Regions from separate parts of the Pedococcus sp. P5_B7 genome, predicted to be linked through region 2. Evidence: predicted binding sites of a transcription regulator. Region 2 holds the regulator's gene; the other holds the start of a gene.
What was found. The regulator LexA, encoded in region 2, represses DNA repair genes until DNA is damaged. The targets are predictions, from matches to a motif close to TCGAACANNTGTTCGA.
Positions count from the first base shown of each region.

Region 1: the regulator LexA is predicted to act here: its motif matches at 11,048-11,063, upstream of recA (recombinase RecA).

Region 1 covers NZ_JBFULM010000007.1:125,551-139,743, forward strand. Annotated here, with positions in the region: gene ACXJKD_RS16595 (Fpg/Nei family DNA glycosylase) at 1-246, opposite strand, end outside; gene ACXJKD_RS16600 (ATP-dependent helicase) at 280-5,031, opposite strand; gene ACXJKD_RS16605 (glycosyltransferase family 39 protein) at 5,105-6,559, shown strand; gene ACXJKD_RS16610 (DUF3046 domain-containing protein) at 6,599-6,820, shown strand; gene ACXJKD_RS16615 (nitronate monooxygenase) at 6,817-7,848, shown strand; gene ACXJKD_RS16620 (ABC transporter ATP-binding protein) at 7,882-8,811, shown strand; gene ACXJKD_RS16625 (ABC transporter permease) at 8,811-9,653, shown strand; gene ACXJKD_RS16630 (ABC transporter permease) at 9,650-10,465, shown strand; gene ACXJKD_RS16635 (GNAT family N-acetyltransferase) at 10,462-10,932, shown strand; gene recA (recombinase RecA) at 11,234-12,298, shown strand; gene ACXJKD_RS16645 (regulatory protein RecX) at 12,321-12,911, shown strand; gene ACXJKD_RS16650 (YoaK family protein) at 12,941-13,714, shown strand; gene miaB (tRNA (N6-isopentenyl adenosine(37)-C2)-methylthiotransferase MiaB) at 13,736-14,193, shown strand, end outside.
Region 2 covers NZ_JBFULM010000002.1:292,811-307,003, forward strand. Annotated here, with positions in the region: gene ACXJKD_RS04195 (CHAP domain-containing protein) at 1-1,091, shown strand, start outside; gene ACXJKD_RS04200 (LysM peptidoglycan-binding domain-containing protein) at 1,154-1,588, opposite strand; gene lexA (transcriptional repressor LexA) at 1,825-2,550, shown strand; gene ACXJKD_RS04210 (DUF4259 domain-containing protein) at 2,647-3,060, opposite strand; gene ACXJKD_RS04215 (N-acetyltransferase family protein) at 3,132-3,665, opposite strand; gene ACXJKD_RS04220 (class I SAM-dependent methyltransferase) at 3,684-4,346, shown strand; gene ACXJKD_RS04225 (SGNH/GDSL hydrolase family protein) at 4,578-5,375, shown strand; gene ACXJKD_RS04230 (NAD-dependent protein deacetylase) at 5,384-6,244, opposite strand; gene ACXJKD_RS04235 (patatin-like phospholipase family protein) at 6,276-7,556, opposite strand; gene ACXJKD_RS04240 (LysR family transcriptional regulator) at 7,696-8,625, shown strand; gene ACXJKD_RS04245 (ComEC/Rec2 family competence protein) at 8,653-11,037, opposite strand; gene ACXJKD_RS04250 (ComEA family DNA-binding protein) at 11,034-11,219, opposite strand; gene ACXJKD_RS04255 (SLBB domain-containing protein) at 11,262-12,107, opposite strand; gene plsY (glycerol-3-phosphate 1-O-acyltransferase PlsY) at 12,183-12,818, opposite strand; gene ACXJKD_RS04265 (DegV family protein) at 12,815-13,678, opposite strand; gene leuS (leucine--tRNA ligase) at 13,702-14,193, opposite strand, start outside.

The DNA of each region.
Region 1 (14,193 bases), on a different contig from region 2:
CGGGGTGTCCGCCGGGGTCTCGACCCGCCACTGTCCCTCCATCTTCAGGTGCGAGTGCAGCGTGACCCCGCTGTCGAACCGGTGGAGCAGGTGCTTCCCACGGCTGACCACTTCGAGGGTGTGGACACCGCGCAGGTCGAGCGTGGCCACGCTGGGGAAGCGCAGGTCGCAGAGGACGACCTCGGCTCCGGCCAGTGCCTGGTGGAGCCGATGGGCGGTGCGCCAGACGGTGTCGCCCTCAGGCACTGCGGTCCCGGCCCACCGGCGTCGGGGCAGTGGTCATCGCCGCAGCCGCAGTCCGCGCGGCGTCGCATGGAACCCGGCATTGGCCAGCGCGGTCGCGAGCGGGTGGGCGGAGCCGAGCACCGAGCCACCGTCGGCCTTCTCCACGGTGAGCCGTCCGAGGGCACCCTCGCGGACCGCGAGGGCCAGGGCGTCGGCGGCACCCTGGAGCGACTGGACGTCGTCGGTCCAGGAGAGGAGCGTCTTGCCGCCGCGCTCGACGTAGAGGACGAGCTCGCCGTCGACGAGCACGACGAGCGCCCCGGCCTTGCGAGCCGGTTGGTGACCGCGCTTGCCGGCGCCCTTGCCAGCGCCCTTGCCAGCGGCCTGGTCAGCGTCGTGGTCCGGACCCTGCGGCCCGATCGCCCGGTCCGGCCACGGGAGGGCGGCCCCGTAGGCGTTGGCCGGGTCGGTCGCCGCCAGGACCATGGCAGGGACACTCCGGTCGGCCTCGTCGCCGACCGGCCTGGCGCCGGCCCGAAGCCGGTCGACCGCGCCGGTGGTGGAGAACTGCGAGGCCCCGAGCGACTCGACGAAGTAGCCGCGTCGCACCCGACCGGACTCCTCGGCAGCGGCCAGCACGCGGTAGACCACGGCGAACCCGCCCGGCACCTCCTCGGCCACGACCGAGCCGCGGGTGACCACGCCATAGCGGTCGAGCAGCACCTCGGCCGTCGCGTAGGCGCGGACGGTGGCGTCCGGTTCCCCCTCGGGGAGCAGCGACCAGCGACCGGCACCGCCCGCCGGACCGCTGCGCGTCGGCAGCGAGGGCCGGCCCAGCCCGCGCTGACCGGACAGGGCACCCAGTGAACCCCGCCGGCCGGCATACCGGGTCGTCCGGGGACCGGAGCGGCTGCGCTTGTGGCTGGTGCGACCGCCCGAGAGGAGCGCACGCAGCGGGGTGAGGGTGTCGTTGCTGACCCGGCCGTCCCAGGTGAGGGTCCAGAGGTCGGCCAGGAGCTGCTCGTCGTCGGTGCTGCCCACGGCGTCGGCGAGGGTGCGGAAGAAGTAGGCGCCACCGCCGGCCAGCGCGTGGACCACGGCCTGCTCGCTCTCGCCGAGCACCCTGTCGGTGAGCGGCGCGAGCGTGAGGTGGGCCGTGTCGGCGAGGTGCAGCGACACCCAGCCGTCGTCGCCGGGCAGCGCACCGTGGCCGCGCCACAGCACCTCGCCGCTGCTGGTGAGGTCGTCGAGCAGGGCAGGGGAGTAGTCGACGACCCGGGACGGCAGGACGAGGCTCTCGAGCGCGCTGGCCGGCACGACCGCCCCGGCGAGCTGCTCCACCGCCCGCACCAGTCCCTCGCGACCACGCAGGCCGCCACCGACGGACTGCCACTGGGGCAGGAACCGGGCAAGCTCGACGGCAGGGACCGGCTCCACCTCGGCCCGCAGCGCAGCCAGCGAACGACGGCGCAGCAGCCTCAACACCTCGGCGTCGCAGTAGTCGAGGCCGTGGACGCCCCCACCGTTCTCGGTCGGGAGCAGCTCGCCCTCCACCACCCGGCCGGAGGAGACCAGCCGGCGCAGCGCGTCGAGGGCCACCGCCGGGCCCACGCCCCACCACGCGGCGACCGAGGCGGCGGGGAAGGGGCCGTGCGTGCGGGCGTAGCGACGGACGAGGTCGCCGAGCGGGTCGGGCACCGACTCCATGAAGGTCTGCGGGATGCCGACCGGCAACGAACAGCCCAGGGCATCACGCAGGCGACCGGCGTCCTCGATCGCCGCCCATCGCTCCTGACCCGCGACCCGGACCCGGATGACCCGACGGGCCCCCTCCAGCTCGACCAGCCAGCCGCCGATCTCCTGGTGCGTCAAGGTGTCCTTGGACCGCGCCCGGATCGCGTCGAGCGGCAGCGGGCCCAGCACGCGCAGCAGGTCGGCGACGTCCTCGGCATCACGGCACGCGCGCTCCGCCACGAGCCTCTGGAGCTCGGACTCGGTGCGGGTCACCTCGGCCGGGTCGAGCAGGTCGCGCAGCGAGAGCCCTTCACCGCGTCCGAGCAGCTCGGCGAGCAGGGTCGGGTCGAGGGCGAGCGCGGCGGCCCTCTTCTCGGCCAGTGGTGAGTCGCCCTCGTAGAGGAACTGGGCGACGTAGCCGAACATCAGCGAGCGGGCGAAGGGCGACGGCTGGGTCGACTCGACGTCGACGAGGGTGACCTCACGGGACTCGATGGAGCGCATCAGCGCCGTCAGCCCGGGCACGTCGAACACGTCCTGGACGCACTCGCGCACCGTCTCGAGCACGATCGGGAACGACGCGTACTGGCTGGCGACCTCGAGCAGCTGGGCGGCCCGCTGGCGTTGCTGCCACAGGGGTTGCCGACGGTCCGGCCGGCGACGGGGGAGCAGGAGGGCCCGTGAGGCGCACTCCCGGAAGCGGGCCGCGAACAACGCGGACCCGCCGATCTCGGAGGTGACGAGGTCGTGCACGTCGTCGGCGTCGAGCCGCACGAGCTCGAGCAGCTCGGCGCCCACTCCGCGGCCGGAGCCGCCGTCGTCCTCGAACTCGAGGTCGGGCAGCCGGAAGACGATGCCGTCGTCGCCGTGCATCGCCTGGACGTCCACGCCGTAGCGCTCACGCATCCGCGCCGAGACGCACAACGCCCACGGGGCGTGGACCTGTCCCCCGAACGGGGAGTGCACCGCCACCCGCCAGTCGCCGATCTCGTCGCGGAACCGCTCCACGACGATCGTGCGGTCGTCGGGCACGTGACGGGTGGCCTCCTGCTGCTCCTTGAGGTAGCCGAGGAGGTTGTCGGCAGCCCACTCGTCGAGCCCGGCGGCCGCGACCCGGGCGCGGGCCTTCTCGGGCGAGAGGCCGACGACCTCGCGGACGAAGGCCCCCACGGCCCGGCCCAGCTCGGCGGGTCGGCCCTGCTGGTCGCCCTTCCAGAACGGCAACCGCCCGGGCAGGCCGGGTGCAGGGGTCACGAGGACGCGGTCGTGGGTGATGTCCTCGATCCGCCAGGTCGAGGTGCCGAGGGTGAAGACGTCGCCGACCCGCGACTCGTAGACCATCTCCTCGTCGAGCTCGCCCACACGGCGGCCGGCACCCTCGCTGGAGGCCAGGAACACGGCATACAGTCCGCGGTCGGGAATGGTGCCGCCGGAGGTGACGGCGAGGCGCTGGGCCCCGGGCCGGCCGGTGAGGACGCCGGTGACGCGGTCCCAGACGATCCGCGGACGGAGCTCGGCGAACTCGTCGCTCGGGTAGCGCCCCGACAGCATGTCGAGCACCGACTCGAGGATCGAGCGCGGCAGCGCGGCGAACGGCGTGGCCTTGCGGACCACGGACTCGAGGTCGTCGACGGTCCACTCGTCGAGGGCGCACATGGCGACGATCTGCTGGGCCAGGACGTCGACCGGGTTGGCCGGCACCCGCAGCGACTCGATGGCGCCGGCCCGCATCCGCTCGACCACCACGGCGGTCTGCACCAGGTCGCCGCGGAACTTCGGGAACAACACGCCCCGGGACACCGCCCCCACCTGGTGGCCGGCCCGGCCGACGCGTTGCAGACCCGACGCGACCGAGGGCGGGGACTCGACCTGGATGACGAGGTCGACGGCGCCCATGTCGATGCCCAGCTCCAGCGAGCTGGTCGCCACCACGGCCGGCAGCCGCCCGGCCTTGAGGTCTTCCTCGATGAGCTGGCGGTGCTCCTTGCTGACCGAGCCGTGGTGCGCGCGGGCCAGCACGGCGGGTGCGCCGGACGACGCGCCCGACTGAGCCATCAGCTGGGCCGGGGTGCGGTTGCCGGCGTGCCGCGGGGCCGGCTCGGGTGACGCGTCGCCCTGCGCCTCGCGCATGGTCTCGAGCCGCTCGTCCCAGATCTCGTTGAGCCGGGCGGTGAGCCGCTCGGCGAGACGGCGCGAGTTGGCGAAGACCAGCGTCGAGCGGTGGGACGACACGAGGTCGACGATCCGCTCCTCGACGTGGGGCCAGATCGAGGCGCGGCGTTCGGCCCCGGAGGCGGGCCCGGACAGGTCGTCCTCGATGACCTCCCCGAGGGCGGACATGTCGGCGATGGGGACCACGACGTCGAGGTCCCACTCCTTGGTCGACGGCGGGCGCACGATCTCGACCGGGCGACCCCCGGCGAGGTAGCGGGCGACCTCGGAGACCGGCTCGACGGTGGCAGACAGCCCGATCCGCTGGGCGGGCTTCTCGAGCAGCGCGTCGAGCCGCTCGAGGCTGAGGGCGAGGTGGGCGCCACGCTTGGTGCCGGCGACGGCGTGCACCTCGTCGAGGATGACGGTCTCCACGCCGGCCAGGGCCTCGCGGGCCTGCGAGGTGAGGATGAGGAACAGCGACTCCGGCGTCGTGATCAGCACGTCGGTGGGTGTGCGGGCGAAGGCGCGGCGCTCACCCGCAGGGGTGTCGCCGGACCGCACCGAGACGGTGATGTCGGGTGGCGCCACGCCGAGCCGCGTGGCCGCGTGGCCGATGCCCACCAGGGGTGAGCGCAGGTTGCGCTCGACGTCGACGGCGAGCGCCTTCATGGGGGAGACGTAGAGCACGCGACAGCGCTTGAGCTTCTCGGCCGGGGGTGGCTCGGCGGCCAGCCGGTCGAGCGCCCACAGGAACGCCGACAGGGTCTTGCCCGACCCGGTGGGGGCGACGACCAGGGCGTGCTGCCCGGAGGAGATGGCCTCCCAGGCCCCCGCCTGCGCGGCGGTGGGCGCAGTGAAGGAGCCCCTGAACCACGCCGCGGTGGCGGGGGAGAACCTGTCGAGCACGTCTGCTGCCATGAGGGTGACAGCCTCTCACCCGAGACTGACAGCGGCCTCGACAGGCAGGGCGTTGACGGGCAGGCTGGCCGCCATGTCGGCCGAGCGCGTCCACTGGGGCGCGGTCCTCCCTGCGGCAGCGGTCCAGGCCGTCGCGCTGACGCTTGGCTCGGTCGGGTACGGCTACCACCGGGACGAGCTCTACTTCCGGATGCTCCCTCCCGCGTGGGGCTACGTCGACCAGCCTCCGCTCACCCCGTTGCTCGCCAGGCTGACCACCCACCTCGCGGACGAGCCGTGGGCGCTCCGTCTCCCGGCCACCGTCGCCACCGTGCTGTCCGTCGTGGTGGTCGCCCTGGTCTGCCGCGAGCTCGGCGGCGGGCGCGGTGCCCAGGCGATGGCGGCCTGGGGTTACGCCTTCGCGGCGATGCCGTTGATGCTCGGCCACCTCCTGCTCACGTCCACCATGGACCTCCTGCTGCTTGCCCTCGTCGTCCTGGCCGTCCTCCGGGCCACTGCCGGCTCGCGGCACTGGTGGCTCGCGGCGGGTCTCGTGGCCGGGCTCTCGACCTACAACCGCCTGGTGGTCGTCGTCGTGGGTGCCGGGCTGCTGCTCGGTCTCGCGGCACTGGGGCCGCGTCAGGCTTTTCGCTCCCCGAGCGCGTGGGCCGGGGCCCTCGTCGCCGTCGTCGTGAGCCTGCCCAACCTCGTCTACCAGGCGACCCACGACTGGCCGCAGCTCGCCATGGGCGCCGCACTGTCGGACAACAACGCGCAGGAGGTCCGGGCCCAGCTGCCGTTGCTGTTGCTGGTCATGCTCGGCCCGCCGCTCGTGGCGGTCTGGGGGACCGGCCTGGTCTGGCTGCTGCGGCGCGAGCGTCACACCACCGTCGGCTACCTGGTCGTAGGGGCCGTCGTGGTCATCGTCTTCACCGTCGTGTCGGGCGCCCAGCCGCACTACCCGATCCACCTGCTGGCCGTGATGTATGCCGCGGGCTGCGTCCCGGTCGCCCGCTGGCTCACCTCGCGCCGGGTCCTGCGCGGGGTGGCCGTCGGGCTGCTCGCCGTCAACGCGGCCGTCTCGCTCACGCTCGCCCTTCCCGTGGTCCCCCTCGCGCGCGTCGGTGGCACCCCGCTGCCGGACCTCGGTCCCCTCGTCGCCGACCAGGTCGGATGGGAGCGCTACGTGGGCCAGGTCGCCGCGGCATACCGGGGGTCGGCGCTGCACCCCACGGAGGTGATCACCTCCAACTACGGCGAGGCGGGCGCCGTCGCGCGGTTCGGTCCGGCCCTGGGGCTGCCGCGCGCGGTGAGTGGGCAGAACTCGCTGGCCACCGTCGGCCGACCCGCGGACGCCAGCACGGTCGTCGTGGTCGTCGGCTACCAGCTCGACGAGGTGGCCGGCCTGTTCGGGTCCTGCGAGGTGGTCGACCGCCTGGACAACGGCGTCGGCGTGGACAACGAGGAGCAGGACGCCCCCGTGGCAGTGTGTCGCGACCCCCGCGAGCCGTGGGACGTCCTCTGGCCGCGGTTCCACCACCTCGACTGACCGGTCGGTCGTGTCGTCGGAGCGTCCTAGACTCTGCCCGTGCGGCTGAGCCACTTCTGGAACCTGATGAACGACGAGTTCGGCGAGACCTACGCCAGCTCGCTCGCGCAGCACCACGTGCTGGGCGTCCTCGGTGACCGCACGGTGGCCCAGGCCCTCGAGGCGGGGGAGAGCCCGCGCCGGGTCTGGCTGGCGCTCTGTGACGCCATGGACGTGCCCGAGTCGCGCCGGCTCGGGATCGAGCGACGGCCCGCACGGTGACCTCGGTCGACTGGTCCGCCCACCCGTTGGTCCTCGCACCGATGGCCGGCGGGCCGTCGACGGTCGCGCTCGCCGCGGCCGCCGCGGACGGCGGGGTGTTCCCGTTCCTGGCCGGCGCCTACCTCACCCCGGAGCGGCTGCGCGCCGACCTCGCCGAGCTGCGCGCCCTCACGCCGACACCCTTCGCCGTCAACGTGTTCGCGCCGTCCCCCGACTTCCCGTTGATGCACCAGGAAGCCCTGGGGTATGCCGCGTTGCTGGCTCCGTGGGCAGCCGCGGCGGGGGTCGAGCTGGGCACGCCCCGCTACGACGACGACTTCTTCGCCGCCAAGGTCGACGTGCTGGTCGACGCGGCTCCGGCCCTGGTGAGCTTCGCGTTCGGGTGGCCGCCGGCCGACGTCGTCGGCAGGCTGCAGGAGTCGGGCACTGAGGTCTGGGTCACGGTCAACGAGCCGTCCGAGGTCGAGTGGGCCGAGGCGCTCGCGGTCGACGGCCTCGTGGTGCAGGGATGGGAGGCCGGCGGTCACCGTGGCGGCCCCGTGGACACCGGCGACACCCAGCTCGAGCTGCTGCCGCTGGTCGCGGAGGTGGCCCGCCGCACCGACCTGCCGATCATGGGGGCCGGCGGCGTGATGACCGGAGCCGAGGCGGCCGACGTGCTGCGGGCCGGAGCCGCCGCGGTCGCCCTCGGCACCGCGTTCCTGGGCTGCCCCGAAGCGGGAACGGCCCCGGTCCACCGGCACGAGCTCACCCACCGTCGCGGCACCACGGTGACGCGCGCGTTCACGGGTCGCAGCGCCCGCGCCCTGACCACGACGTGGACCGAGCTCTTCACGGAGGCCGCGCCCGCGGCATACCCCCACGTCCACCACCTCACGGCCCCGCTGCGCGCCCACGGCAAGTCCACCGGTGAGGCGGAGCTGGTGCACCTGTGGGCCGGCACCGGCCACGAGCGCCTGCGCTCCCTGCCCGCGACCGAGCTGGCTCGCGTGCTCGTCGAGGAGCTCGCCCAGGCCAAAAGCGGATGAGCGACGTCGGTCCGGGTCGGTAGCGTGGCGCCGGTGACCGAGGAGATCCTGCTGAGCGCCACCGGGCTGACCAAGACGTTCGGGGAGTTCACCGCGGTGGACGGCATCGACTTCGCGGTGCGCAAGGGGGAGTGCTTCGGGTTCCTCGGTCCCAACGGTGCGGGCAAGTCGTCGACCATGCGGATGGTGGGCTGTGTGTCGCCGGTGACCAGTGGCGAGCTGCGGCTGTTCGGGCTCGACCCCGCCGGCCACGGTCCCGCCATCCGCGCCCGGCTCGGCAGCTGCCCCCAACGCGACACCCTCGACGAGGAGCTCACCGTCGAGGAGAACCTCTGGGTCTACGGCCGCTACTTCGGCCTGTCCCGCAAGGAGGTCCGCACCCGAGCCGCCGAGCTGCTCGACTTCGCCCAGCTGACCGACCGCGCCGGCGACAAGGTCGAGCCCTTGTCCGGCGGCATGAAGCGACGCCTCACCATCGCGCGGTCGCTGATCAACTCACCCGAGATCCTGCTGCTCGACGAGCCGACCACCGGGCTCGACCCGCAGGCCCGACATGTGTTGTGGGACAGGCTCTTCCGGCTCAAGCGGTCGGGTGTGACGCTCGTCCTCACGACCCACTACATGGACGAGGCCGAGCAGCTGTGCGACCGGCTCGTCGTGATGGACCACGGGCGCATCGTCGCCGAGGGGTCGCCCCGGTCGCTCATCGACGAGTACTCCACGCGCGAGGTGCTCGAGCTGCGGTTCGACGCCGAGGACCACAAGGACGTCGCGGAGCAGGTCACCGGGATCGGCGAGCGGGTCGAGGTCCTGCCCGACCGGCTGCTCGTCTACGCCGACGACGGCGACCGGGCGGCCGCGGTGGTGCACTCGCGCGGCATCGAGCCCTTGTCGGCCCTGGTGCGACGGGCCACCCTCGAGGACGTGTTCCTGCACCTGACCGGCCGGACGTTGGTCGACTGATGGCGTCGGCCGCGCCCCTCCACCCCGACGCGCTCACCCGGGCCGCGCACGGCCCGCGTCCGCCCCTCTCGACCGGGGAGCGCGTGCTCGCGGTGTTCGCGTACTTCCTCACGGTCTACCGGCGCACGTGGCGGGGCAGCATCATCGGCCGGTTCCTCTCGCCGTTGTTCTTCCTGCTGGCGATGGGTGTCGGGCTGGGGTCACTGGTCAACGCCCGGGTGGGTGGGGTCGACGGGCTGCCCTACCTGCAGTTCGTCGTGCCGGCGATCGTGGCGACCCAGACGATGTGGGTGGCGATGGGGGAGTCGACCTACCAGGTCCTCGGCTACATCAAGTGGAACATGGGCTACCACGCCATGCTCGCGTCGCCGATGTCGGTCCGCGACGTGCTGCGCGGCCACTTCCTCGCGGTGGCGGCCCACCTGACCACCGCCACGACCATCTTCATGGGGGTGGCCGCGCTGTTCGGGGGTTTCCGGTCGGTCGCTGCGGTGTTCTGCCTGCCGATCGCGATCCTCACGGGGATGGCGTTCACCACCCCGATCTTCGCGTTCACGGCGCGGCAGGAGGGTGACGGCGGCTTCAACATCCTCTTCCGGTGGGTGGTCACGCCGTTGATGCTCTTCTCCGGCACCTTCTTCCCGATCGAGCAGCTCCCCGCCTGGATGCAGCCGATCGCCTGGGTGACGCCGCTGTGGCACGGGGTCGAGGCCTGTCGCGACGTGGCCACGGGCACCGTGTCGGTGGCGCCGTTCGTCGGTCACGTGCTGGTCCTCGCGGCCTACGTCGCGGTCGGCTGGTGGCTCGCCGAGCGCTCCTTCGCCACGAGGCTGGTCCCGTGAGCGCCCCGACCATGACTCGGCTGACCAGCCTCGTGCCGATGCCCGCCGGGGCCGGTCTCGCGCGCATGCTCGTGGAGCGCAACATCAGGTCGTTCCGGCACGGGTGGATCGCCCTGGTCACGGGTTTCGCCGAGCCGGTGTTCTACTTGTTCTCCCTCGGCATCGGGATCGGCGCGCTGGTGCAGACCGTCACGACCGACTCGGGCGCCGAGGTCTCCTACCCGCAGTTCGTCGCCCCCGCCCTGCTGGCGGCCTCCGCGATGAACGGTGCCGTCTTCGACTCGACCTTCAACGTGTTCTTCAAGCTGCGCTATGCCAAGCTCTACGACGCGGTGCTGGCCACGCCGATGGGGCCACGCGACATCGCGGTCGGTGAGATCGCCTGGTCACTGGTCCGGGGCGGTCTCTACTCCGCGGCCTTCCTCGTGCTCGCCCTGCTGGCCGGGGCAGTGGGGTCCTGGTGGGCGGTCCTGGCGCTGCCGGCAGCCGTGTTCATCGGGTTCGCCTTCGCCGCGCTCGGCATGTTCGCCACGACGTTCATGAAGTCGTGGGTGCACTTCGACTACATCACCCTCGCGATCCAGCCGATGTTCCTGTTCTCCGCGACGTTCTTCCCGCTCTCCACCTACCCCGAGGCGCTGCAGTGGGTGGTGCGCGTGACGCCGCTCTACCACGGGGTGGCGCTCGAGCGGGCGCTCATGCTCGGGGAGGTCGGCTGGGGTGTGCTGGCCCACGTCGGCTACCTCGCCGCGCTCGGCGCCATCGGGGTCGTGGGCGCGGCGCGCCGGCTCGAGAAGCTGCTGCTCTCATGACGTCATCGACCCCGACCCCCGACGTCCGGACGGCGCGTTTCGCCGACCTCGACCCCCTGACGGCCTACCGGCTGTGGGCGCTGCGCTCGGCGGTCTTCGTGGTGGAGCAGGACTGTCCCTACCTCGACCTCGACGGTCGTGACCTCGAACCGCTGACGCGGCACCTGTGGGTCGAGCAGGACGGCGAGCCGGTGGCCACCCTGCGGCTGCTCGACGACGGCGACCAGCTGCGGATCGGACGGGTCGCCACGGCGGTGTCGGCCCGCGGCCGGGGGCTGGCCGCCAGCCTCGTGCGGGCGGCCCTGGCCCTGGCCGGGGAGCGGGCCGTGGTGCTGGACGCGCAGTCGCACCTCGTGGACTGGTATGCCGGGTTCGGCTTCGCTCCCAGTGGGCGTGGGTTCCTCGAGGACGGCATTCCGCACACGCCGATGCGGCGCACGGGTCGAGGATCCGGACCGCTGACCTGACGGCTGTCCTGACCGCTGTCCTGACCGCTGTCCTGACCGCTGCCCTGACCGCTGCCCTGACCGCCGAGCTGACTGGATCGTGGTTCGCGGCGTGTCGCGTGTCGCATGCCGGATTTCGAACAGGTGTTCGGTAGATTCATCCCCAGGTGGAACTGCCACAGAGCCACCGTCCACAGGTCGTGCGAGCGACCCGGACGGCTGTCGGTGCCGACACCTAGCGTCTGACCCGAAGCAGAGCAGCTGCCCGAGGGTCGAAGGCAGGCGCGCCCGACTCGAAGCGAAAGAAGGAATGGTGGCCAGAATGGCTGGAGCGAACTCCGCAACGGTGGACCAGAAGGCAAAGTCCCTCGACAGCGTCATGGGGCAGATCGAGAAGTCGTTCGGCAAGGGCGCGGTCATGCGTCTCGGCGACGACGTCCGCCCCCCGATCGACGTGATCCCGACCGGCTCGATCGCGCTCGATGTCGCGCTCGGCATCGGCGGTCTCCCGCGCGGCCGCGTGGTCGAGATCTACGGCCCGGAGTCCTCGGGCAAGACGACGGTCGCCCTCCACGCGGTGGCCAGTGCGCAGAAGGCCGGCGGCATCGCGGCCTTCATCGACGCCGAGCACGCCCTCGACCCCGACTACGCCAAGAAGCTGGGCGTCGACACCGACGCCCTGCTGGTCAGCCAGCCCGACACCGGGGAGCAGGCGCTCGAGATCGCCGACATGCTGATCCGGTCCGGCGCCATCGACATCATCGTCATCGACTCGGTGGCCGCGCTCGTGCCGCGCGCCGAGATCGAGGGCGAGATGGGTGACAGCCACGTGGGTCTGCAGGCCCGTCTGATGTCGCAGGCCCTGCGCAAGCTCACCGGTGCCCTCAACAACACCGGCACGACGGCCATCTTCATCAACCAGCTCCGCGAGAAGATCGGCGTCATGTTCGGCTCGCCCGAGACCACCACGGGTGGCAAGGCGCTGAAGTTCTACGCCTCGGTGCGCCTGGACGTGCGTCGCATCGAGACCCTCAAGGACGGCAGCGACCCGGTCGGCAACCGCACCAGGGTCAAGGTCGTCAAGAACAAGGTGGCCCCGCCGTTCAAGCAGGCCGAGTTCGACATCCTCTACGGCCAGGGCATCTCCCGCGAGGGGGGCCTGATCGACATGGGGGTCGAGCAGGGCTTCGTCCGTAAGGCGGGCGCTTGGTACACCTACGAGGGCGACCAGCTCGGGCAGGGCAAGGAGAACGCCCGGCAGTTCCTCAAGGACAACCCCGACCTCGGCAACGAGATCGAGAAGAAGATCAAGGAGAAGCTCGGCATCGGCCCGCAGGTCGACAAGCCTGCTGACGCAGCGGTGCCCGAGGTTCCCGTCGAGTTCTGAGCTCTGAACCACCCAGATCGACATGACTGATCGACACGACGCGGCCAGGGCAGCCTTCGAGACTGCCCTGGCCGCGACGACTGTTCCCCCTGGCGACCCCGAGGACGACCTCCAGACCCGCGACGGCGAGCCGGACGCCTACGACGTGGCGCGCCAGATCGTGCTGCGTCAGCTGGCCCTGTCACCCAAGAGCCGTCAGCAGCTGCGCGACAAGCTACGGACCCGCAACTGCCCCGACGACGTCGCCGAGGCAGTGCTCGACCGGATGACCGACGTGGGGCTGGTCGACGACGAGGCGTACGCGGGGATGCTCGTGCGTTCCCAACAGGCCGGTCGAGGCCTGGCCAAGCGGGCGCTCGCGCGCGAGCTGCGCACCAAGGGCGTGGACGACGAGACGGCCCGGGCGACCCTCGAGCAGATCGAGCCCGAGGCCGAGCGTGACCGGGCCGCGCAGCTCGTCGCCAAGAAGCTCCGGTCCATGCACGGGCTGGAGCCGCTGGTGCAGAAGCGGCGGTTGGCCGGCATGCTCGCCCGCAAGGGTTACCCGGCCGACCTGGCCATGGCCGTCATCCGGGAGGCCATCAACTCGGCCCCCGAGCACCAACGCGACTGACCTGACTGTCCCGGGCGTACCCTCCGGCTGTGACCGCTCCCGACGTGCCCGCAGCTCCCCTGGGGTGGGGCACGGTCGTCGCCCGGCGCCTGCGCACCCTGGCCGGCCCGGAGCGCACCCTCCGCCGGAACCAGTACCTCGCCGCGCTGCTGGCCCTCATCGCCGGAACGCTCAACTCGGTCGGGTTCGTCGCCGTGTCGGTGTACACCTCGCACATGACCGGCCTGACCGCGTCCGTCGCGGACCACCTCGTCCTGGGGTCGTTCTCGCTGGTCTGGGTGGGCGTGGAGGCCATCTCGGCCTTCGTGCTCGGGGCCATGACGTGCGCGCTGCTGTTCAACTGGGGGCGACGTCGTGGCCTGCACGGGCGCTACGCCAACGTGCTCGTCGTCGAGGCGCTCCTGATCCTGGCCTTCGGTGCCGTCGCGGACCGGCTGGTGTGGGAACACCGTGACCACGTGTTCGTGGTCGTGCTCTGCTTCACCATGGGTCTGCAGAACGCCATCATCACCAAGATCTCGGCCGCTCAGATCCGCACCACCCACGTCACCGGGATGGTCACGGACATCGGGATCGAGCTCGGCAAGCTCGTCTACCGCAGCCGCAGGTCGGGTGAGCCTCCGGTGCGAGCCGACCTCGGAAAGCTCGGCATGCTCGCGGGTCTGGTCGGCTTGTTCTTCGTCGGCGGGGTGCTCGGCGCGGCCGGCTACCTCGCCGTCGGCTTCCCGGTCCTGATCGCGCCGGCGCTCGTGTTGCTCCTGGTCGCGTCGCCTCCGCTCCTCGTCGACCTCCGCACCCACTGACCACGTACCCTTGGCGGTGCCATGACGACGCACGCCACCGCGCCCCCGAGCGCTGCCAAGACCTACGACGTCCGCACCCACGGGTGCCAGATGAACGTGCACGACTCCGAGCGCCTCGCCGGCCTGCTCGAGACGGCCGGGTACGTCGACGTCAACAGCCTGCCCTCGGGCGCCCGCCCGGAGGCGGCCGACGTCGTCGTCTTCAACACCTGCGCGGTGCGGGAGAACGCCGACAACAAGCTGTACGGCAACCTCGGCCAGCTGCGACCGGCCAAGACCAGGAACCCCGACATGCAGATCGCCGTGGGTGGCTGCATGGCCCAGAAGGACCGCGCGACCATCGTGCAGCGGGCGCCGTGGGTCGACGTCGTCTTCGGCACCAACAACATCGGGAGCCTGCCGGCCCTGCTCGACCGGGCCCGGCACAACAAGCGCGCCGAGGTCGAGATCCTCGAGAGCCTCGAGGTGTTCCCGAGCAC
Region 2 (14,193 bases):
TCTCCGGGTATGCCGGGAAGCCGATCTGGGGCTACCCGGTCAGCTCCTCGGGCAACAACTGCGTCAACTACGTCGCCTACCGACTGGCGCGCAACGGCGTCGCCCAGCAGAGCGCGATGGGCAACGGCGGCAGCTGGGCGGTCAACGCCACCAAGCGCGGTTTCAAGGTCGACAAGACGGCCACCGTCGGCTCGGTGGCGCAGTGGGGCTACGGCAGCGCCTACGCCCCCAGCTACGGCCACGTCGGCTACGTGGAGGAGGTGACGGCGGCCTACATCGTCATCTCCGACTCGTCCTACGGCGGCGGCTACTCGTCTCGCTGGCGGGTGCCCCGTGGTGACCGCAACTGGCCCACCACCTTCATCCACTTCAAGGACAAGGCCTACCAGCCCCCGCCGTCGGGCAGCTTCATCAAGGTCCGTGAGACCTCTCAGGCCTTCCGCCTCGTGGGCAAGTCCCCGGTCTACGTCTCCACCTGGGCCGCCTTCGGCGGGATCCAGCCGACCCACCTGGTCTCCAGCACCTCGCTGGCCACGCTGCCGATGCGACCGGCCGAGGGCACCTTCATCAAGGGCGCCCAGCGCAGGGAGGCCTACCGCATCGTGGGCGGCGCTCCGGTCATCGTCACCTCGTGGACCGTCTTCGGTGGCACCAAGCCGACGGTCGTGGTCGACCAGAACGCGATCGACCGGGCCGGCTCGGGCGGGGTCTGGAACCACCTCAACGCCGTGCCCGCCGACGGGACGTTCATCAAGACCGCACAGCGGCTGGAGGCCTACCGGATCAGCGGTGGCGCACCGATCGCGATCAGCTCCTGGGCCAACGTCGGCGGGTACAAGACCCCCCTCTACGTCGACCAGCTCGCGGTGGACCAGGCCGGCTCGGGCCTGAAGTTCAACCACCTGCGGTTCCACCCCAAGGACGGCACCGTCATCACGGCGCTCCCGGGGACCGCGTCCTACACGGTCACGGCGGGGGTGCCGATCCGCACCACCACGACCACCTCGGCCGTGGGCGTCGACCAGGTCGCCATCGCGAAGGCAGGCGACACGTCAGCCATCCGCTGGACCCACTTGGCCAAGGCCAGCTGACCTGGTCGGACCTACCGACCGGTCAGTGGGCCGCGGGCCGTGGGACCTCGACCGACGCGCGCTCAGCCGACCCGCGGGATGAGCAGCGTCTGACCTGCGTGGATGTCGCTGCCGGTCAGGTCGTTCGCGATCTGGAGCTGGGCCACGGCCTCGGCCATCGGCAGGTGCGGAAGCTGCTGCGTGGCGATCTCGGAGAGGGTCTGGCCGGTGCCCACGGTGGTCGAGTGGTCGATGACGGTGGCGGAGGCTCCGCCGGAGAAGAGCGCGACCGCCAGGGCGACCGCCGCCACGACGACGGTGAGGGTCAGCGCCAGCCGACCCGCGCGGGTGATCCGCAGCGGCGTGGCCGGCACCTGGGGGACCGCTGCCCCGGTGGGCACCGAGACCAGCTGGGGGCGAGCCGGGCGAACGGGGACCCGCACCGGTGCGGGGGCGACGTCCCAAGCGACTGCTGCACTCATCTGGTCCTCCATGGGGGCGGTGAGCTGGGGGCTCATGGTTGCGTTCATCGAACGGGTGTGCGAAGAACTGCCTGGGTGATTTCTAGCACGCATGTTCGAACGGATCAAGACACGCGTCGAACACATGTTTGGCACAGACGTTCGAAGGCCATACGCTGTGTTCATGCCCCAAGCACATCAGAGGCCACTGACAGCCCACCTGTCACAGCCGCTGAGTAGCCCGGCACACGGCATCTGACCTGCACCTTTATCGGCTCAAGTGAGGAAGCGGCATGAGCGACGACAACGTCAAGGAACTGCCCGACCGCGATCGCGGCGACGGTCTGACCGTCCGGCAGCGACGGGTGCTCGAGGTGATCCGCAACTCGGTCGACCGGCGTGGCTACCCGCCGAGCCTGCGCGAGATCGGCGAGGCCGTGGGGCTCACCTCCCCCAGCTCGGTGGCCCACCAGTTGTCGACCCTCGAGCGCAAGGGCTTCCTGCGTCGCGACCCCAACCGACCGCGCGCCATCGAGGTCGTCTCACCCGACTCGCCCGCCGACATGCGGGGCTACCGCGGCGGCGCCAGCGTCGAGGACGAGACCGCCACCTACGACGAGACCGGGATCAACGACCGCCGCCCTGAGGCGTCCTACGTGCCGGTGCTCGGTCGCATCGCGGCCGGTGTGCCGATCCTGGCCGAGGAGACCGTCGAGGACGTCTTCCCGCTCCCCCGCCAGATCGTGGGCGAGGGCCAGCTCTTCCTCCTGCAGGTCGTCGGTGACTCGATGATCGAGGCCGCGATCTGCGACGGCGACTGGGTCGTCGTCCGGCAGCAGCCCAGCGCCGACAACGGCGACATCGTGGCCGCGATGCTCGACAACGAGGCGACGGTCAAGACCTTCAAGCGCAAGGACGGCAAGGTGTGGCTGATGCCGCACAACGCCGCCTTCGACCCCATCGACGGAGACCACGCCACCATCCTCGGCAAGGTCACGGCGGTGCTGCGCCGCATCTGACCTCGACCCTCAGGTGCCGGCTGCACCGTGTGCCGCGGTACGCCCCGTGCGTGCCGCGGCACACGCGTGTCGGGGCCCCGCCGGCAGGGATAAGGCTCAGTCACCCAGGGCGTCGAGCAGGTGGGTGACCTTGGTGGCGAACCGTTCGCCACCGTCGCCGTCGGCCCACAGCTCCCAGAGCTCGTTGTCGTCGGACTTCAGGGCGCGGTGCAGGGCCTTCGTCGCGAGCTCCTCGAGCCGCTCGTCGACCTCGATGGGGTCCTCGTCGATCCAGCGCGGCACGTTCCGCTCCCCGATCACCGCCTCGAAGTCGTCACAGGCGGCCACCACCGCGGCGGCCGCCACGGCCTCGGACATGGTGGGGGCCTCGATGTAGCCGGACGCACGGACCACCCGGGCGAGGGCGGTCTCCACCTTCCGGCGGCGCACGTCCTGCTCCGACTCCTCGAGCTCGTCGAGGAAGTCCAGTGCGTCGTCGTTCTCGAACGGCCCAGCTCCGATGGCGCCCATCTCCGAACCTCCACAGCCTGCGACAGGGGTGCAATTCCGAGAGTGCCGCGCAAGGGCGCGACACGCCAGCCCTAATCCGTGGGGCTCATCCGTTGGTACCACGCAGTGTCGACGTAACGACCGAACTTGTGCCCCACCTCCCGCAGGACCCCCACCCGTTCGAAACCGGCCGCCAGGTGCAGCGCCACGCTCGCGTCGTTCGGGAGGGCCACCACGGCCACCTGGGTGTGCACGCCGGGCGCGGCGTCGAGCCGCGCCAGCAGCGCGGCATACAGGGTGCGGCCGAGGCCGCGACCCCGCGCGGTCTCGGCGAGGTAGACCGAGACCTCCTTGGTGCCCGCGTAGGCGGGCCGGGGGCGGAACGGTCCGGAGAAGGCGTACCCGAGGAGCTCGTCGGCGGCCGTGCAGGCGACCAGGACGACGTTGCCCTCGTCGACGGCGGCGAGCTTCTCCCCGAGGTATGCCGCGCCGCGCGGCTCGGTGTCGAAGGTCGCCAGCGAGGTGCGCACCTGCTCGTCGTAGACGGCGGCCATGGCCGGCAGGTCGGCCGGGGTCGCGTCGCGGACGACGATCGCCGGGTCCTCGGCAGGGACGAAGCTGCTCATATCGGCGATGCTAGGGGGATGAGCGACGGGCACCAGCACTCCGACAGGCACGGCTCGACCGACGGACCGGCCCTGCCCGACCCCGACCGGGGCACCCCCACGACCCGTCAGGCGCTGTGGGACGAGCGGTATGCCGCGCACGAGCACGTCTGGAGCGCGACCCCCAACGCCGAGGTGGAGCGGATCGTCGGCGGGTGGCCCCCGGGTCGGGCGCTCGACCTCGGGGCCGGCGAAGGTCGTCACTCCGTGTGGCTCGCGTCGCTGGGCTGGCGGGTGACGGCCGTCGACTTCTCGTCGGTCGGGCTGGCCAAGGGGGAGAAGGAGTCGACGCGTCTCGGCCACCGCATCGACTGGGTCGTCGCGGACGCCCGGTCGTGGCACCCCGCGCCCCAGGTGCTCTACGACCTCGTGCTGGTCTCCTACCTGCACCTCCCGTCGGACGTCGTGTCCCGCACCCGCAGCTGGCTGGCTCCCGGTGGTGCGCTGGTGGTGGTCGGGCACGGCCTGCGCAACCTCACCGAGGGCGTCGGTGGGCCGTCCGACCCCGCCCTGCTGCACTCCCCCGAGCAGCTGCGCGAGGCCGCGGGCGACCTGGTGGTCGAGCGCTGCGAGGAGTACGTGCGGCCGACCGAGCAGGGCGACGCGATCGACGTGGTGCTGGTCGCCCGACGGCCGGCCTGACCGCCGACTGCCGGTCACCTGCCGGGGGTCACGCCGGGCGGGTCTACGCCAGGTGCGGGAGGGCTGCCGCGGGACACGGTCATACCGTGGACCGCAGAGTGGCTCGTCGCTGAGGAGGGATCCGTGCGCCCGCGATCGTCGTCCTCAACAGCTGCAGTGCTGGCAGTCCTCGCGCTCTGCTCCTGCAGCGGTGGGGCTACTCCGACAGGGTCAAGCGTCGACCGCTCGCGGGTGGCAGCAACCACCTCGGCGACCGGCGCGCCGTCCGGCGTGGACGCGGACCACCCCGAGGGGGTGATCGCCCTGGGCCACTCGGGAATGACCGGCTTCCAGTCCGATCCCGCAAACCCCGGTGAGAACGTCGTCGACAACTCGTGGGCCACGGGCACCAACCCCGAGGTCAACAGCGTCTACGAGAGGTTGGTTGCGGTCCGTCCCAAGACGCAGGGCTTGGTGGCCAACGTGTCGCGCAACGGGGAGAAGGCCGATGGGCTGGAGTTCCAGGTGCCCGCCGCGTTGGCCATCGTCCCGACACCTTCGCTGGCGCTGGTCATGATCATGGACAACGACATCCGTTGCGACGGAACCGATCCCGCACACCTCCCGGAGTTCCGAGCGCAGGTGAGGTCTGCCGTGCAGTCCATCGTCAAGGCGTCCCCCAAGGTGACGGTCGTGCTGGCGACCGGAGCCGGTCGCCCGGCCGACTACGCCAGGGCGATCGCCACCCTCCCCACCACGCCGGTGGACCTCGTGGGGCAGGAACCGTGCGCGATGTTCTCGGCCAACAAGAAGGTCAACACGGCCGAGGTGAGACGGCTGACGTCACTCATGGAGGCGTACGAGGCGGAGCTCGACCGGGCGTGTGCAGGAATTCCCCAGTGCCACACCGACGGTGGCGCGCTGGCCCGCCACCCCGGCGATCGGCTGGAGGAGCTGGGCAACGACCTCGGTCACCCCTCCGTGCTCGGGCACCAACAGTGGGCGGCGGCGATCTGGCCGGCGGTGGCCAAGGCGATGGGCCCGGGCTGAGCCGGGCGCTAGGCAGCCAGGCGGTCGAGCAGAGCGGCCAGCGTCGGGCCCAGTGGGGCATCCACCTGCACCGAGGCCTGCTCGTCACCCCGGGTGGGACCGCGGGTGATGATGGCGACGGGGATGTCGAGCGCCGCGGCTCGGCGCACGAAGCGGTAGCCGCTCATCACCTTGAGACTGGACCCCAGGACGACGAGCGCACTCGCCTCCTCGGTGAGCCGGAAACACTTCTCCACCAACGGTTTCGGCACCGACTCCCCGAAGAAGACGACATCGGGCTTGAGGGTGTCGTGAGCGCAGACGAGGCACAGCGGGGTGCGGAAGGCCTCGACGTCGAGCTCGTTGAGGACGATGTCACCGTCCGGCCTGATCTCGTCGCTCGTCACCGTGTAGGTCGGGTTGGCTTCGCGCATCCGCTCGTCGAGGTCCCACCGGGAGGACCGGTCGCCGCAGGTGAGGCAGACGACCCGGGCGAGTGACCCGTGCAGCTCCTCGACGTCAGTGGCGCCGGCCTGCTGGTGGAGGCCGTCGACGTTCTGCGTGATGACGGGTCCGACCAGCCCGCCGCGCTGGAGGCGGGCCACGGCCTCGTGGCCGGAGTTCGGCTGGGCCAGGTTGAACCGCTGCCAGCCGACGTAGCTGCGGGCCCAGTAGCGCTGTCGCGCCTGCGACGACCCGAGGAACTCGGCGTACTGCATGGGCGTGACCCGGCGGGTGCCGTCCGGGCCCCGGTAGTCGGGGATCCCGGAGTCGGTCGAGATGCCCGCACCAGTGAGGACGAGCACGTTGCGGCGCTCGAGCAGCGCCGCGACGGCGTCCAGCTGGGTGGTCGCGGCAGCAGTCGTGGTCACGGAGGCCGGGCTCGTCACGTGGTTAGCGTACGTCGGCGGGTCCAGCGCGTCAGGACCGACCGAGCAGCCGGCGCTTGGCGGAGTCGACGAGGGCCGCGGCGGCGACCGCGGCGTCGGCGACGTCGTCGTGCGGTGGGACCGCCGGGGCGTCCCGGGTGACCAGCTCGGGGCAGTGCGCGCTGACCTGGGCGTCGGCGATGAGGTAGCCGTGGCGCTCCAGCACGTGTTGCTCCCCGGTGCTGAACACGTCGAGGTCGGTGCGGACCGCGTTGACCAGCTCGGTGGTCTCGCGGGGGTAGGAGCCCTCGACGACGGTGTCGAGCGCCCACGACGTGCCGTGCAGCGCACCGCGGGCATAGCCGGCGTGGAGCCAGCGGCTGCGGACCGACTGACCGCCGTTGGTGGCGATCCCGAGGATGCGCAGCGTGCGGCCGACGACCGTGCGTTCGGTGCGGGCTCGGAACACCCCACCCCCGTCGCTGACCAGGACGGTGGCGTGGCGCTTCCAGACCGGCTCGAGGCCGAGGTTGTCGTAGACGCCGCCGTCGGTGAGCCGGACGCGGCGCATGATCGAGGCGCGCTCGTCGTCGGACTCCAGCCCCTTCTTCCCGCCGGTGAGGTGCATCGCGACCCCGTCGAGGACCATCGGGGCGAAGAACGGCGGAAAGGCACACGAGGCCGCCACGACGTCGGCGAGCCGCAGGTCGGCCGGGGGCGCGGCATACCCGACGCGGTAGTCGCCGACTCGCCCGTGGGGTCGGTGGGCCGTCGGGCCCTCGAAGACCCAGTCCACGCCGTAGCCGATCTCGGTCGCGCAGGTGACGACCGCTGGACCCGAGTGGGCGTTGTCGCGCAGCGGCGTCGACCACCACGTCACGGCATCGGCGAGCTCGTCGGCGAGCGCCCGGATGGCGGCGTCGCGGGCCGGCCACTTCCACGGCCTGAGCGTGGACAGCAGGGCGGGCGTGCGGATGTTGCGCGAGGTCAGTCGGGTCAGCGGGTCCGCGACGAAGTCCTCGAACCCACCGACCACCCCGCCGTCCCGGGGGAACTCGAGCCTGGGGTCGGCGAGCAGGTTCGCGACGATCGACCCTCCGGAGACACCGCTCACCGTCGTGAGCTGCGACAGCACGCCCAGCTCGTTGAGCCGTCGCACGGCCCCGAGGTGGAACAGCGCGGCGCGGTAGCCACCACCGGACAGGCAGAGCGCGGTCCCGTCCCGCCCCGCCGCCGGCGCGTGGTCCTGACCGGGGTGGTCACCCGGCGCGAAGTCAGGACTGAGGGTGTCGCCCTCGGTCGCGTGGGTGGTGGAGGTCTGCTCGGGCTGCATCGTGCTCCCGATGAAAGCAGAGCCCGGTGACACCTGCCCGTCGGCGGGAACGACGCCACGACCACCCGCGCCGGGGCCGGATCCATCACGACCCACTCAACAACTAACCATCTGGATAACGAACGGTTATGCTTCCTCCATGATCGACGCCGCAGGTCTCCGTGTCATGAAGGCCATCTCCGACGAAGGCAGCTTCACCGGTGCTGCCCTGGCGCTGGGCTACTCCCAGCCCGCGATCTCCCAGATGGTCCGTCGGCTCGAGCAGCGCACCGGCACCGTGCTCGTGGAGCGGATCGGGCGCAACGTCCGCCTCACCGAGGCCGGGCAGGTGCTGGCCCGGCACGCCGTCGCGGTGCTGGCTGCGCTGGATGCCGCCGAGGAGGAGGTCGCGGCGATCGCCGGCCTACGTGCCGGACGGGTGCGGCTCATGGCGTTCCCGTCGAGCTCGGCCACCCTCGTCCCCCGGGCCCTGGCGCTGGTCAAGCAGCGGTTCCCCGACGTGCAGGTCACCTTCACCGAGGCCGAGCCCCCTGAGTCGCTCGCCGCGCTCAAGGCGGGCGAGTGCGACCTCGCCGTCGCGTTCGCCTACGAGGGCACCGACGTCGGTCGCGGCGAGGAGGACATGGACCTCTTCGTCACCCACAAGCTGCTCGACGACGAGGTGCGCCTCGCCCTCCCCCGCGCCCACCCGCTCGCGACCGAGGACATGGTCGAGCTGTCCGCGTTGGCGCAGGAGAACTGGATCGCCGGGTGTCCCCGGTGTCGTGGCCACCTCCTCCAGATGTGCGCGAACGCCGGCTTCTCGCCCCACGTCGGCTTCGAGACCGAGGACTACGTCGCGGTGCTGGGCCTGGTCGCCGAAGGCCTCGGTGTCGCCCTCATCCCCGACCTCATCCTCCGGACCGCCCACCACCACGACGTCGTCACCCTGCCGATCAACCCCGCCTCGCGACGGTCGGTCAGCGTCGTCACCACCGCCGACCTCCAGCGCGTGCCGGCCGTGCAGGCCACCATCGACGCACTCGTCGAGGCCGCCAAGGCCAAGCCCCGGGTGCTCGCCAGCACCTGACCTGCCGGGTCCACCAGCCGCCGGCGCCTAGCGTCGACGCCAGGTGACGCCCACGTCGTCATCGACGGCGACGACGGCCACGTCGCCGCGCTGGTCGGTGCGCAGGACGGCATACCCGTTGCGGCGCAACACCTCCAGCGCCTTCGGTGACGGGTGGCCGTAGTCGTTGTCCTTCCCCACGCTGATGACCGCGACCGGGGCGCGCACCTCAGCCACCAGGGCCTCGTCGAGGTTGCCCGAGCCGTGGTGCGCCACCTTGACCACGTCGAAGCCGGCCGCCCGGGCCGCCATCGCCGGGTCGCGACGCAGCTGGAGCAGGAGGGCATGGGCCGCCTCGCGTTCGACGTCTCCCAGGAGCAGCAGGTCGACCGGGCCCGAGCGCACCGCGAGCACCACACTGGCGTTGTTGGGCACCGAGCCCGCGGCGATCCTGCGGGCCGGCCACCACACGTCAGCCGTCACCCCGGGCCAGCCCAGGTGGTCACCGGCGACGACGTCGCGGATGGGTATGCCGCGGGCCCGGGCCAGTGACTCCACCTGCGACCACTGGTAGGCGGGTTCGCGCACGGGGGTGGCGAGGATCTCGCGCACCTCGCGGCCGGCCAGGGCGCCGGGCAGCCCGTCGACGTGGTCGGCGTGGAAGTGGCTCAGCACCACGGAGTCGAGCACGCGCACCCCGAGTCGCCGGAGGCACGCGTTGACGGTCGTAGGATCCGGGCCGACGTCTACCAGCACGGCATGGCCGGGCGTCGTGGCCAGCACCAACGCATCGCCCTGCCCCACGTCGCACGCCACGAAACGCCATCCCGCGGGTGGCCAGGTGACGGCGGAGGTCGGCGCAGCGGCGGCGAGCACGAGGACGAGCACGGCGGCGGCGAGCACCGGGTGGAGCCGCGCACGGTGCGCCCACCACCGGCCGCTGAGCAGCACGAGGACCGTGACCAGGGTGAGCAGGAGCGCACCCACCGCCCCGTCCGGCCACGGCAGGGTGCCGCCGGGGATGGTCGCACAGGTGCGGGCCACCTTGGCGATGCCGAGGGTGGGCACGGCCCCGACCCAGCAGAGCAGCCGGGCACCGAACGGCCAGAGGGGAGCCAGGCCAGCGGCAGCCACGCCGGTGACCGTGGCGGGCGCCACCAGGGGCGCGGCCAGCAGGTTGGCCAGGATGCCGACGACCGAGACCGAACCCTGCAGGAGGACGACGACGGGCGCGCACATCGCCTGTGCCGCAATGGGAATCGCGATCGGCGGACCCCAAGAGCTGATCCGCCGCGGCAGTCGCCGTCCGATGGCGTCGCCCCACGTGCGCGTGAAGAGCAGCAGGCCGAGCGTGGCGAGGGTCGAGAGCGCGGAGCCGTAGGACCGGCTGAGCCACGGGTCGACCACGAGGAGCACCACGACGGCCGCGGAGAGGACGGGCAGGCCAGCAGCCCGCCGCGAGCGGCTCAGCCCGATCAGCCCGATGGTGCCCATCGCAGCGGCCCGCACGACGCTCGGCTCCGGTCGGGCGAGGACGACGAATCCGGCGAGGACCGTGACGGCGACCCACGGCCTCAGGCGGCGCCGGACACCGACGAGGGACGCACCACCCAGCGCGAACGCCAGCACGATGGCCACGTTGCTGCCCGAGACGGCCGAGAGGTGCGTCATCCCGGTGGCGAGCATGGCGTCGGTCAGGTCGGGCGGGGTGCGGCTGGTGTCGCCGATCACGAGGGCCGGGAGCAAGCCCCGGGCATCGGGCGGCAGGGGCGCGGCCGCGTCGCGCAGCCCAGCCCGCAGGTGCTCGGCCGCCCTCGCGACAGCACCGGGCGCGGACAGGGACCGGGGCTCGCCCCGGGGTCGCAGCACTGCGACGACGTCGTCGCCGGGCTCGGACTCGAGCAGGGTGCCCTTGACCGTGACACGTTCGTGCCAGTGCACCCGTTGCCACGCGGTGTCGCCCATCACGAGCACGGGAGTCGACACGCGCGATCGCCTCCCCCGACCGCTGACTTCCTCGACCCGCATGACCAGGCGCACCGTGGCGCCCTCCAACCGCCGGCCACCGACGACCACGGGGTCCTTGGTCACCACGCCGGAGAGCTCGACCATGGCACGCTCACGGGCCAGCGCCCGCACCGGACCGGCCTCCCGCGCCGCGCTGTGGCCGGCGGTCGAGGCCAGCACCAGGGCTACTGCTGCCGACCCCAGGGCCAGCAGTGCGCCCACGCGGCCGAGCCGTCCCTGCGTTGTCGCCCAGAGCACGAGGACCGCCGCCAGCAGGCTGCCTCCGGCCGCGAGCGCCACAACGCGCGGGCTGAGCCCGAGGGTGCAGGCACTGGCCGTCCACGCGGCGAGCGCGGGGACGAGCAGCCTCAGGTCGAGGTCGCGCTGGTCGTCGTCAGGCGCAGCGCCTGTCCGCCGCCGGGTCACACCGTCACCTTGGGCTGGAGCGCAGCGAAGATCTTCTCCCCGATGCCGCTGACCTCGCCCAGCTCGTCGACCGAGGCGAACCGGCCGTGCTCGGTGCGCCAGTCGATGATCCGTTGCGCCAGGACTGGTCCGACTCCCGGCAGCTCCTCGAGCTCGGCAGCCGAGGCCGCGTTCAGGTTCACCTGGCCGGCGGTCCCCGAGCCAGCTCCTGAGGCTCCGGCTCCCTATCCCCCACCGCTGGACCCCGCAGACCCCGCAGTCCCCGCGGATCCTGCCGCGGAGGCAGCTCCCCCAGCACCACTTCCCCCTCCACCGCTGGCCAGCACCTCACCCGGCTTCGGCACGTGGATCTGCTCTCCGTCGACCAGCGGTCGGGCGAGGTTGATGGCGGCCAGGTCGGCCCCCTTGCCCGCGCCCGCCTTGGCCACTGCGTCAGCGACTCGCGACCCCGCGGGCATCGTGAACACCCCCGGTCGCTTGACCTGTCCGACGACGTGCACGGTCACCGTCCCGACGGCAGGAGGCCCGCCGCCTCCCGAGGCCGTGCTCGACGAGGCGAACACGCTCCCGCCCGGGTGCTGGTCACCGAGCGCGGACCCTGCGGCCGAGGGCGCGACGACCTGCGGCGTGCTGGCCGCCCTGGCCCAGGCGACCCGCACCCCGAACGCCACCGCAGCCACCAGGACGACCAGGAGCAGTCCGGCTGCGGCTGCGCGAGGTCCGCCGAGGCGGGCCCCCCGCAGTGACGTGGGGACCGTCAGGAACCGCGGCCCGGGCGGCACGGGCCGCCGGTGCCGGCCCGCCCGCGCCGGACGGTCCGGCTGGTCGGGGCGGTCCGACCGGTCAGGGCGCCCCGTGCGGTCCACTCGGTCCACTCGGTCCACGCGGCCCGGGACTCTCGCCGGCTCGGCCGCGGAGGCCTCGACCCAGCTCCGCTCGGGAAGCCACGGCACCACGTCGCCCACCGGACGACCCGGCTCACCGAGCGCCAGGGCGCGTCGGCCGTCGGTGGACTCCAGCAGGGCACGCACCCGGGCCGAGGGCTCGGACGGTCGGCGACGGGACGGCATACGGACACGGTAGGAAGCCCACCACCACCGCGACAGGACGCGGTCAGCGAGCTGTGGACGAACGCTCGCCGGACCTCAGCCTGTGGACGAGGCGTCGCGTCGCGCGGAGATCCACAGCTCGATGTTGCGACGGTGCCGGTAGATCACGACCAGCGCGAGGACCACGCACCAGGCACCGGTCTCGCGCGTCCCGAACGGCACCCAGCGCAACCAGGTCAGCACCCCGAGCAGGAGCAGCAGCAGGCAGGCGGACACCGAGGCCCCGGCCACCCACCGCATCCGCCAGACGAGCAGCCCGAACACCACCGCCATCCCCAGCCCGAACCACGGCTGGACGGCCAGGATCGCCCCGAGCGAGGTGGCCACCCCCTTGCCGCCCTGTCCCCTCAGGAACGGTGACCAGATGTGGCCGAGCACCACGGCGAGCCCGACGAAGAGCGCGGTGACGGTGCCGAGGAGCTGCTGCGCCGCGAGCACGGGGAGGAGGCCCTTGAGGACGTCCAGCACCCCCACGACGACGCCCCAGCGGGCGCCGAGGACCCGCCCGGCGTTGGTGGCCCCGGGGTTGCCCGACCCGGAGTGTCGTAGGTCCTTGCCGAGGAGCTTCGCGAGGATCGTCGCGGGGTTGACCGCCCCGACGACGAAGGCCGCCAACGACGCGAGCACCGCCTCGACCAGCTCCCCCGTCGACACGTCCGCGACTGCGGTCATGACGCAGGCCGTGGCGACACCGCGACGGCGATGGTCCCCGGCCCCACATGGGCCCCGACCACGGCGCCCAGCTCGACGACTCGCACGTCCCCGTCGTCCGGGAGCTCGGCGAGGCGGGCGGTCAGCCGCGCGGCCAGGTCGTCGGCCCGGGACTGCGAGTCGAGGTGGTGGACCGCGATGTCGACGGCCGTCTCGGCCTTCTGGACCGCCGAGACAGCGAGCTCCTCGAGCCGAGCGAGGGCGCGCGACGACGTGCGCACCTTCTCCAGCGGGCGGATGTGCCCGTCGACGAGTCCGAGGATGGGCTTGATGGCGAGGGCGGACCCCAGGAACGCCGACGCGGAGCCGATCCGACCACCCCTGCGCAGGTGCTCGAGCGTGTCGACGTAGAACACGACGGTCGATGCCTCCGCGCGCGAACGTGCTTGTGCTGCAACGTCTTCCAGCGACCCGCCGTGTTCGGCCAGCTGCGCTGCGGACACCACGGCATACCCCATGGCCATGCCCAGCGAACGCGAGTCGACGACCGTGACCGGCACCGGAGACTGCTGTGCGGCGAGGTGGGCGGACTCGACGGTCGAGGACATGTCGGCGGAGATGTGCACCGACACGATGCCCTCCGCTCCCCCGGCTGCCGCCTTCTCGTAGGCGTCGAGGAAGGCCTGCGGGGACGGTCGTGAGGTCGACACCGGCTTGAAGGAGCGCAGTGCCGCCGCAACCTCCGCCGTGGTGATGTCCACACCCTCGCTGAACTCCGTGCCACCGACGATGACGTGGAGCGGCACGACCTGGATCGAGTGCGCGTCGACGACCGAGTCCGGCAGGTATGCCGTGGAGTCAGTGACGATCGCGACGCTCACCTGCGCAGGCTATCGGTGCGGGGTCAGAGCGGGACGATGTTGACGAGCTTGGGCGCTCGCACGATGACCGTGCGGATGCCGGCCTCCGTTGCGGCGACGACCTTGGGGAGCGCCAGCACCTGCTCGCGCAGGGCGTCCTCGGTGATGTCGGCGGGCACCTCCAGCCGGTCGCGCACCTTGCCCTTGATCTGCACGACGCAGGTGACGGTGTCGTCGACCAGCAGTGCCGGATCGGCCACGGGGAAGCTCTCGAACGTGATCGACTCCTCGTGGCCCAGCCGCTGCCACAGCTCCTCCCCGATGTGCGGGGCCAACGGAGCGACCATGACCACCAGCTTCTCGGCAGCCTCGCGTGGCACCGCGTCGAGCTTGGTCAGCGCGTTGTTCAGCTCGATCAACCGCGCGATGGCGGTGTTGAAGCCCAGCGTCGGGAAGTCCTTCGAGACCGCATCGATGGTGCGGTGCAGGGCCCTGGCCGTCGCATCGTCCAGCGGCGCGTCGACGACCCGCACTTC